2 regions of the Anaerobacillus sp. ABD4_527 genome follow, and region 2 is predicted to be linked to the other one. Evidence: a T-box and tRNA genes for the amino acid it is inferred to sense, from the RefSeq annotation. Region 2 holds a T-box; the other holds one or more tRNA genes.
What was found. The T-box of region 2 lies ahead of tyrS (tyrosine--tRNA ligase). A T-box ahead of a tRNA ligase gene usually reads a tRNA of that ligase, here a tRNA-Tyr.
Positions count from the first base shown of each region.

Region 1 (4,416 bases), 630 kb from region 2:
CCATAGTTGATCAGGCTTCCATTTAGAGCTGACAAGTAATCGTTGACCATATCCTTCTCATTCATTACGTTCTCCTCCTTAACCTAAAAAAGACATAAGCTGTTGTTTTGTATTTCTTGCATCTTGCGCATCTTTTTGCAGCATTTGCTTTAGTTCAGGACAAGTACAAGTTTGGGCATACGTATCAAGTTTATTTGCCAGCGTGTCGTGACCACCGATCATGTGGCGAAGGTTTTGCAACTCCAATTCATTCAACTGTTCCATAAAAGTCCCTCCTTCTATTGAATCAATCTTAATATTGAATGTTGAGGGACTTTTTATACGTGTTTACGCGATGATGTTTCGATTGTTGGTGAATTGCTCATACTCTTTAGTAGCCATGATTTCTTCTAATATATGTACAACGTTCCACACATCTTCAAACGACGTATATAAGGAGATCGGTGCAAGACGAATGACGTTTGGAGCTCGAAAGTCAGGAATCACGCCTTTGTTTTTTAACGCTTTGCAAATTCTAGCAGCTTCATTGTGTTCTATACAAACATGGCCACCACGGCGATGGTCCTCTGCAGGGTTAGCTAATGTGAAGCCAAAGCGATTCAGTTTTAAAGCAGTTAACTCCATTAAGTACTTCGTGAGCGTTAACGACTTTTCTCGAATTTGTTCAATGCCGGCTTCAGAAAAAATTTCTAACGAACCAATCAATGAAGCCATACTGAAAATATGAGGTGTCCCGATTTGGAATGCTCCAGCGGTTTGTGCATGATCAAGGTCATGACTCATATCGAATTGAACGTCTTTCTTCGAGCTGAACCAACCTGCAAGACCTGGTTTCTTTCCTAGGTGTTTTTCATGAACATAAAGACCGCCGACACCACCAGGTCCACTATTTAAATATTTGTACGTGCACCATACCGCGAAGTCAACACCCCAATCGTGTAAGTGATGTGGGATAACACCGATGGAATGCGCAAGATCAAACCCTATTATGATGTCTTTATCGTTTGCTGCTCGCGTTATTTTTTTGATGTCGAGTAATTGACCGCTACGATACAAGACAGAAGGGAGGAGGACTAGTGCGACTTCGCTTGTCATCTCCTTAATAATGTCGTCTTCATCGATCGTACGACCATCTGAACTTTGCACTTGAATAAGGTGTTCATCTGGTGATAATCCGTGAAGCTCTAGCTGTGCTTTTATTGCATATATATCTGATGGGAAAGTGAGTGAATCAGCGATGATCTTCGTTTTCTTATCACTTGGCTTGTAAAACGTTGTTAGCATTTGATGGAGGTTAGTGGTGATCGAACCTGTTGTGATCGTTTCATCTTCTTTTGCTCCGATAAGGGGTGCAGTCATCTTGCCAAGCATTTCTGCCATATAAAACCATGGTTGCTCCGCGTCTGTCCAACCATTGATTCCATGCGTTTTCCAATCGTCAATCGATTGGAGTAGAGAAGCTTCAGCTCGTTTTGAGAGAAGGCCAAGTGAATTGCCATCCATGTAAATGGAATGATCCGGAGTATAAAACTCATGTTTGAAGTGGCGTAGAGGGTCTTTTTCGTCTAGCTCTTTTGCATAATAAATGGACTGTGGTACACTCAATTTACTCAGCTCCTTTAGTATCATAATCGTATGGTAAAGAATGAGAAGCTGTCAACGCTTACATCGCCCGATATGAAAAAACTAAATGTTTTTTTGAAATAATGATTGACGGGTTTTGGGTACGGGTGTTATTATATTAATTGTCGCTGAAATGAAAGAAACCACATGCGGGTGTGGCGGAATTGGCAGACGCGCTAGACTTAGGATCTAGTGTCTTACGACGTGGGGGTTCGAGTCCCTTCACCCGCACCAGAATAGATGCGCCCGTAGCTCAATTGGATAGAGCGTCTGACTACGGATCAGAAGGTTAGGGGTTCGACTCCTCTCGGGCGCGCCATTACATAACATAGCGATGAAATCGGGAAGTAGCTCAGCTTGGCAGAGCACTTGGTTTGGGACCAAGGGGTCGCAGGTTCAAATCCTGTCTTCCCGACCATCACATAGCGTGGCGGTGTAGCTCAGCTGGCTAGAGCGTACGGTTCATACCCGTGAGGTCGGGGGTTCGATCCCCTCCGCCGCTACCATATAATTAAATAGTGGAGGGGTAGCGAAGTGGCTAAACGCGGCGGACTGTAAATCCGCTCCCTCAGGGTTCGGCGGTTCGAATCCGTCCCCCTCCACCATCTTTGGGCTATAGCCAAGCGGTAAGGCAACGGATTTTGATTCCGTCATGCGCTGGTTCGAATCCAGCTAGCCCAGCCATTTTGCGGGTGTAGTTTAGTGGTAAAACCTCAGCCTTCCAAGCTGATGTCGTGGGTTCGATTCCCATCACCCGCTCCATTACATAATTTTAATTAAGACTTTTCCAAGAATGGAAAACGTGGTATACTAACTTTCAGTTATCGTATCACACATACTACCATGCGCCTTTAGCTCAGCTGGATAGAGCAACAGCCTTCTAAGCTGTGGGTCAGAGGTTCGAATCCTCTAAGGCGCGTATCTCAAAACCTCTGAGTGGTTACACCACTCGGAGGTTTTATTTTGTGAGCTAAGAGAATGACGAGGAGTTCAAAAGGCGAACATTCACGCAAAAAATGAACCTATTATTAATTTCTACGTAAATTCGCACGCATCTCTCTTGATTTTCCCGCTTAATGTGCTACTATATCCGTAGAAACCTTATTGCAGTAACTGACGACAAATGTGGAAGTAACCACAAGGGAGCTGTAATGAATAAAGCCGGTCGTCTGGGCGAAGAAATAGTGATATTTCTTAACACTGTCTAGGAGGAATCAGTTCATGTCAGAATCCAAATTATTAGATGGAAAAGCAGTCGCAAATCGTGTGAAAGAACAGCTTAAAGAAAGAGTGGAAGCACTTAAAACACAAGGTGTTACGCCCAGCCTCGCAACGATTCTTGTTGGAGATGATCCTTCCTCTGAAACATATGTGCGAATGAAGGGAAATGCATGTGAACGTATAGGAATCGTATCAAAAAAGATTCATCTGCCAGAGGAAACAACCACCGAAACGTTGCTTGAAACCATAGAAGAACTGAACCGCGATGATTCTGTCCATGGTATTTTGCTTCAGCATCCTGTGCCGTCTCAAATCGACGAACGCCTTGCATTTGAGACGATCGCGATCGAGAAAGACGTCGATGGGGTGACGAGTGAAGGGTACGGACAGACTGCTCTAGGGTTTGGTACATACCCATCTTGTACACCTGCAGCAATTATGAAGATTATGGAAGACTATGACATCAATCCTGAAGGTAAGCATGCGGTCGTCGTAGGAAGAAGTCCTATCCTTGGAAAGCCCGTTGGTGCTCTTCTTTTAAATGAAAATGCTACAGTCACAACGTGTCATTCGAGAACTGTTAATTTGGCAACTCATGTTAGACAAGCTGACATCGTAGTTGCTGCCGTAGGAAAGCCAGAGTTCATCAAGGGTGAATGGATCAAAGAAGGAGCGATCGTCCTCGATGCTGGTTACAATAAAGGCAATATTGGTGATGTCGAATACGAAACAGCAAAAGACAGGGCGTCTGCGATTACTCCTGTTCCAGGAGGCGTTGGTCCTGTTACGATCGCGATGTTATTAAAACATACGGTAGATGCTGCAGAAAAATCTGTAACTAGCTAACGAAAAACTCGGGTATGACCCCGAGTTTTTTTATGTAGGAAAGCACATTTCATGAGCATTTTACTAATTGGTTTGGGAATACTGTGTTAGTCTCGTAATGAAAGATCATTAGTGAAGGGAGCATGAATAATGAAATTAGAAGGTAAAGTTGTACTCGTTACAGGCGCAAGCAGCGGAATAGGTGAAGCGATCGCACGTCATTTAGCAGATGAAGGAGCTAACGTGGTACTTGCCGCACGTCGAGAAGAGAAGTTAACTGATCTCGCTCAGTCTTTAAATGATCAATCGAACGGCAAAGCGCTCGTAGTGAAAACGGATGTAACCAAAAAAGAGGACATGGAAAACTTGGTTCAACAAGCGAAAGATACATACGGCAAAGTTGATATGATCATTAACAATGCTGGTGTTATGCTACTTTCGTTCATGAAGAATGATGAAGTGGATCAATGGACTCAGATGGTAGACGTAAACATTAACGGTGTTCTTCACGGTGTTCACGCCGTCTTACCTGACATGCTTAAGCAGAAGAGCGGACACATCGTGAATGTTTCAAGTGTAGCTGGTCACGAAGTATTCCCTTCTAGCAGCGTCTATAGTGCAACAAAATACGCTGTTCGAGCACTATCGATGGGACTTGAAAAAGAACTTTCGAAAACAGGAGTCCGTGTAACAAACATCTCTCCAGGTGCAGTAGAATCTGAACTTACAAACCATATAACTGACGAC
Region 1 covers NZ_JBSWXZ010000001.1:775,931-780,346, reverse strand. The annotation lists gene ACXAHI_RS04065 (spore coat protein) at 1-65, opposite strand, end outside; gene ACXAHI_RS04060 (hypothetical protein) at 79-264, opposite strand; gene kynU (kynureninase) at 328-1,629, opposite strand; tRNA gene ACXAHI_RS04050 (tRNA-Leu) at 1,773-1,857, shown strand; tRNA gene ACXAHI_RS04045 (tRNA-Arg) at 1,866-1,942, shown strand; tRNA gene ACXAHI_RS04040 (tRNA-Pro) at 1,965-2,041, shown strand; tRNA gene ACXAHI_RS04035 (tRNA-Met) at 2,053-2,129, shown strand; tRNA gene ACXAHI_RS04030 (tRNA-Tyr) at 2,144-2,228, shown strand; tRNA gene ACXAHI_RS04025 (tRNA-Gln) at 2,233-2,307, shown strand; tRNA gene ACXAHI_RS04020 (tRNA-Gly) at 2,312-2,385, shown strand; tRNA gene ACXAHI_RS04015 (tRNA-Arg) at 2,469-2,542, shown strand; ZMP/ZTP riboswitch at 2,723-2,805, shown strand; gene ACXAHI_RS04010 (bifunctional 5,10-methylenetetrahydrofolate dehydrogenase/5,10-methenyltetrahydrofolate cyclohydrolase) at 2,845-3,690, shown strand; gene ACXAHI_RS04005 (SDR family oxidoreductase) at 3,817-4,416, shown strand, end outside.
Region 1: it has a tRNA-Tyr gene. The T-box ahead of tyrS (tyrosine--tRNA ligase) is inferred to sense a tRNA for this amino acid. The anticodon was not compared.

Region 2 (4,416 bases):
TTTTTATTTTATACCAATAAAAATAGTGATAAAGGAGGAGCTAATTATGGCTCGTTATACAGGACCAAGTTGGAAAATTTCTCGTCGTCTTGGTATTTCTCTAAGTGGAACAGGTAAAGAATTGGAAAAGCGTCCTTACGCTCCAGGTCAACATGGACCTAACCAGCGTAGAAAGCTTTCTGAATATGGACTTCAGCTTCAAGAAAAGCAAAAGCTTCGTCACATGTACGGCATGACTGAGCGTCAATTCCGTCGTCTTTTCGATGATGCTGGTAAAATGAAAGGTGTTCATGGTGAGAACTTCATGATTCTTCTTGAATCTCGTCTTGATAACCTAGTTTACCGTATGGGTCTAGCTCGTACTCGCCGCCAGGCTCGTCAGCTAGTTAACCACGGCCACATCACAGTTGATGGCAAGCGTGTTGATATTCCTTCTTACCGCGTAGCAACTGGTCAAGTACTAGGTGTTCGTGAGAAGTCTAACAACCTTGACATCATCAAAGAAGCTATTGAAGTGAACAACTTTGTTCCAGAATACCTTACTTTTGATGCAGATAAGCTTGAAGGTACGTACTCTCGCCTTCCTGAGCGTTCTGAACTTCCTGCAGAAATCACTGAAGCTCTTATCGTTGAGTACTACTCTCGTTAAGTTGTTTCATAAAAGCCTCGGACTTTTGTCCGAGGCTTTTTTTATTTTTATCCTGATAGCAAAAGGCCGGTAATTACATTATAATTACCGGCCTTGCATGATCAGAATGTAAGAAGGAAATATTTTTTCTTTCCTCTTCTAATTATAACGTATTGTCCTTCAATTCGATCTGAAGAAGAAATGACCTTGTCCATTTCTTGACTACGGTCTCCGTTAATATAGATCGCACCATTTTTAATATCTTCTCTAGCCTGTCTCTTTGAAGATGAGATACCAGCTTCTACAAGCAAATCGATCAAGCCTTTTTCTTCCTCTTCAACATGGTAAGAAGGTACATCTTTGAAACCTTGACGAATTTCATCTGCAGTCAACTCTTTAATGTCACCGCTGAACAGAGCTTTTGAAATGTTGATCGCTTGCTGAAGCTTTTCATCACCATGAACAAGTTTCGTTACTTCTTCAGCTAATTTACGATGAGCCTCTCTCTTTTCAGGAGCTTCATTATTAGAAGCTTCAAGTTCTTTAATTTCTTCGACGCTCAAGAAAGTAAAGTAATAAAGGAATTTTACTACATCACGATCGTCCGTATTGATCCAGAATTGGTAGAATTCATAAGGAGACGTTTTATCTGCATCAAGCCAGATTGCACCGCCTTCTGATTTACCAAATTTAGATCCATCACTCTTTGTAACGAGTGGAAACGTTGCGCCAAATGCTTTAGGACGCTCCCCTTCTTCAGATCCTTCTTCTTTACGAATCAATTCTAGTCCAGCAGTAATGTTCCCCCACTGATCGCTACCCCCTATTTGCAGACGGCAGTTTTCATTACGATACAATTCAAGAAAATCATAAGACTGAAGAATCATGTACGTGAACTCAGTGAAAGAGATACCTGCATCGAGACGGGACGAAACAGAATCTTTTGCTAGCATGTAGTTCAATCCAAAGTTCTTTCCAATATCACGTAGAAATGGAATGATGTTTAACCCGCCGATCCAATCAAAGTTGTTCACAGCTTTTGCAGGGTTTTCACTAGTTTCAAAATCAAGAAAGCGAGCGAGCTGTCCTTGTAGCTTGTTCGTCCATTCTTGAACGATGTCCTCAGAATTTAGTGTCCTCTCATTCGCACGTCCACTCGGATCTCCAATAAGTCCCGTCGCACCTCCAACTAGTGCGATCGGTGTATGACCAGCAAGCTGAAACCTTCTAAGAGCAAGTACTGGAAGAAGGTGTCCTATATGCAGACTATCTGCAGTCGGATCAAAACCAGAATAGATTCCAATGCTCTTTTCGGAAAGCTCTTTCTTAAGACCCTCTTCATCAGTTACCTGATTGATTAACCCTCTAGCTTCTAGTTCATCTAAAATATGCATGTTACTGACTCCTTTTAAAGTAAATTTCAACATAAAAAAACCCGTCCCTGGTAAGGGACGAGTTTGATCGCGGTACCACCCTTGTTGAAGGAAATAACCTTCCTCCCACTTCATCAGGATAACGGCCTGGTCCGTCTTGATGCTACACAGGCATTTCGCCATTCACACCAGATGCTCATGGAAGTAATTCACATTTCCCTTTATATTGGTTCACACCAGCCACCAACTCTCTGAAATAGGGAGGAAAACGCTACTTCGTCCACTCTTCGCATACCCGTTTAAAAATCTAACTAAATTAATATCATACTTTGTACCTCAATGTCAATTCTAGCCCCTGTTCCTTAAGGAAGCTTTATACAAATATCGACTAGATATGCTATAATATATAGGATTAATTGAGGAGGTATAGGAATGCGAGAGCTTTTTTCTTCTATCAGGTCGAAGTGGAACGCGTTCATCGATAGATTGCAAGAGTACAACATCTTAACTGGCTCAAGGATCGCTTATAAAGTTGTTTGGAATTTATTCTTAATTTTTCTAGTACTTGGGCTTATGGGCGGCTTGTTTGCCGGAGGTGTTGGTGCAGGTTACTTTGCATCTCTAGTAAAAGATGAACCGATTCGATCCTATGATGAGATGAAGAGAGACGTCTATAACTATGAAGAAACAAGTGAGATATTCTTTGCTGACGATGTTCTTCTCGGTAACTTTCGATCTGATATAGAGAGAAAGGAAGTCGATTTAAAAGACGTGTCCCCTTTAGTACAAAAGGCAGTCATTTCAACTGAAGACGAATATTTTTATGACCACGAAGGCATTGTTCCAAAAGCAATTGGACGAGCGATTCTTCAAGAGCTCACGAACTCTGAAGATCGTACCGGTGGTAGTACGTTGACTCAACAGCTTGTGAAAAACCAAATATTAACGAGAGAAGTATCGTTTGAACGTAAAGCGAAAGAAATGCTTTTAGCTTTGCGCCTTGAAAATTTCTTTGAAAAAGAAGAAATTCTTGAAGCATACCTTAATGTCGTACCGTTCGGTCGAAATGCTTCTGGCAGAAACATTGCAGGTATTCAATCTGCGGCACAAGGAATCTTTGGTGTGAGCGCTAGTGAATTAAACCTACCACAAGCAGCTTTCATTGCCGGACTACCGAAAAACCCGTATACATACACTCCTTTTACAAACTCAGGAGTCGTGAAAGATGATCTTACACCTGGTATCGACCGGATGAATTTTGTCCTCTACCGCATGTATACAGAAGGGTCGATAACTGAGGAAGAATACAATAAAGCAAAAGAATACGATATCGAAGGAAATTTAGCAAAGTCCTCTCCTTCACCATTTGAGAAGTATCCATACTTGACGTTTGAAATTGAAGATCGTGCGAAAACTGTCCTCGCCGAGCAAATCGCCAACGAAGAGGGCTACGACGGGGAGAAACTTGCAGAAAGCGTCAATCAATACAATAGGATTACGTATGATGCAAACGTTACATCAAGAACAGTAGAACAAAGTGCTGAGAAAATGGGACTTAAATGGGCTGAAGTAGAAAAAGATTCAAAGATTTTCATAGAGTTTATGAATAATGCTGAAAAAGAGCTTAGAAAGAATGGTTATAAGATCCACACAACGATCGATAAGAACGTATACGAATCGATGAATGCTGCGAGGGATAAAGTTCTTGATAACGGCAGCTATTTCCAAAGCCCTAAAACAGTATCTGTACAAGACCCTGAAACGGGAGAAATGGTCAACAAAGAATATCCAATGCAAGTCGGCGGAATACTAATCGAGAATAAATCAGGAAAGATCCTATCATTTGTTGGGGGTAGAGACTTTAGCCAAGAAGCTCTTAACCATGCGACCAATGCATACCGGTCAAACGGATCAACGATGAAACCATTACTAGATTATGCGCCAGCCATGGAGATCGGAAAGGTTCAGCCAGGCTACATTGTTCCTGACCTTCCAATTAAGGGGAAAAATGCATTTAACCCTAACAACTACTCTTCAAACTATCATGGTCTAGTAACAGCAAGAAAGGCTCTTGAACGATCTTATAACGTTCCAGCTGCTCGTATTTACTCTAAGCTAAACCCGGTAGAAGCTACAGAATACCTGGTAAAAATGGGCTTTAGCACCCTGACATTAGATGATCGAACAAATCCATCGATGTCCATCGGAGCATTACAACGAGGTGTAAGTGTTGAAGAAAACACCAATGCCTTCGGAACATTTGCAAACGGCGGTAAATTCGTCGATGCCTATATGATTGATAAAATTGTAGATCGAGATGGGAATGTTGTTTACCAGCATAAAGCAGATCCCGTTCAAGTCTTCAGTCCTCAGACGTCTTATCTAACGATCGATATGATGAGAGACGTAGTAAGA
Region 2 covers NZ_JBSWXZ010000001.1:1,405,155-1,409,570, forward strand. The annotation lists gene rpsD (30S ribosomal protein S4) at 47-649, shown strand; gene tyrS (tyrosine--tRNA ligase) at 751-2,022, opposite strand; T-box leader at 2,073-2,298, opposite strand; gene ACXAHI_RS07425 (transglycosylase domain-containing protein) at 2,434-4,416, shown strand, end outside.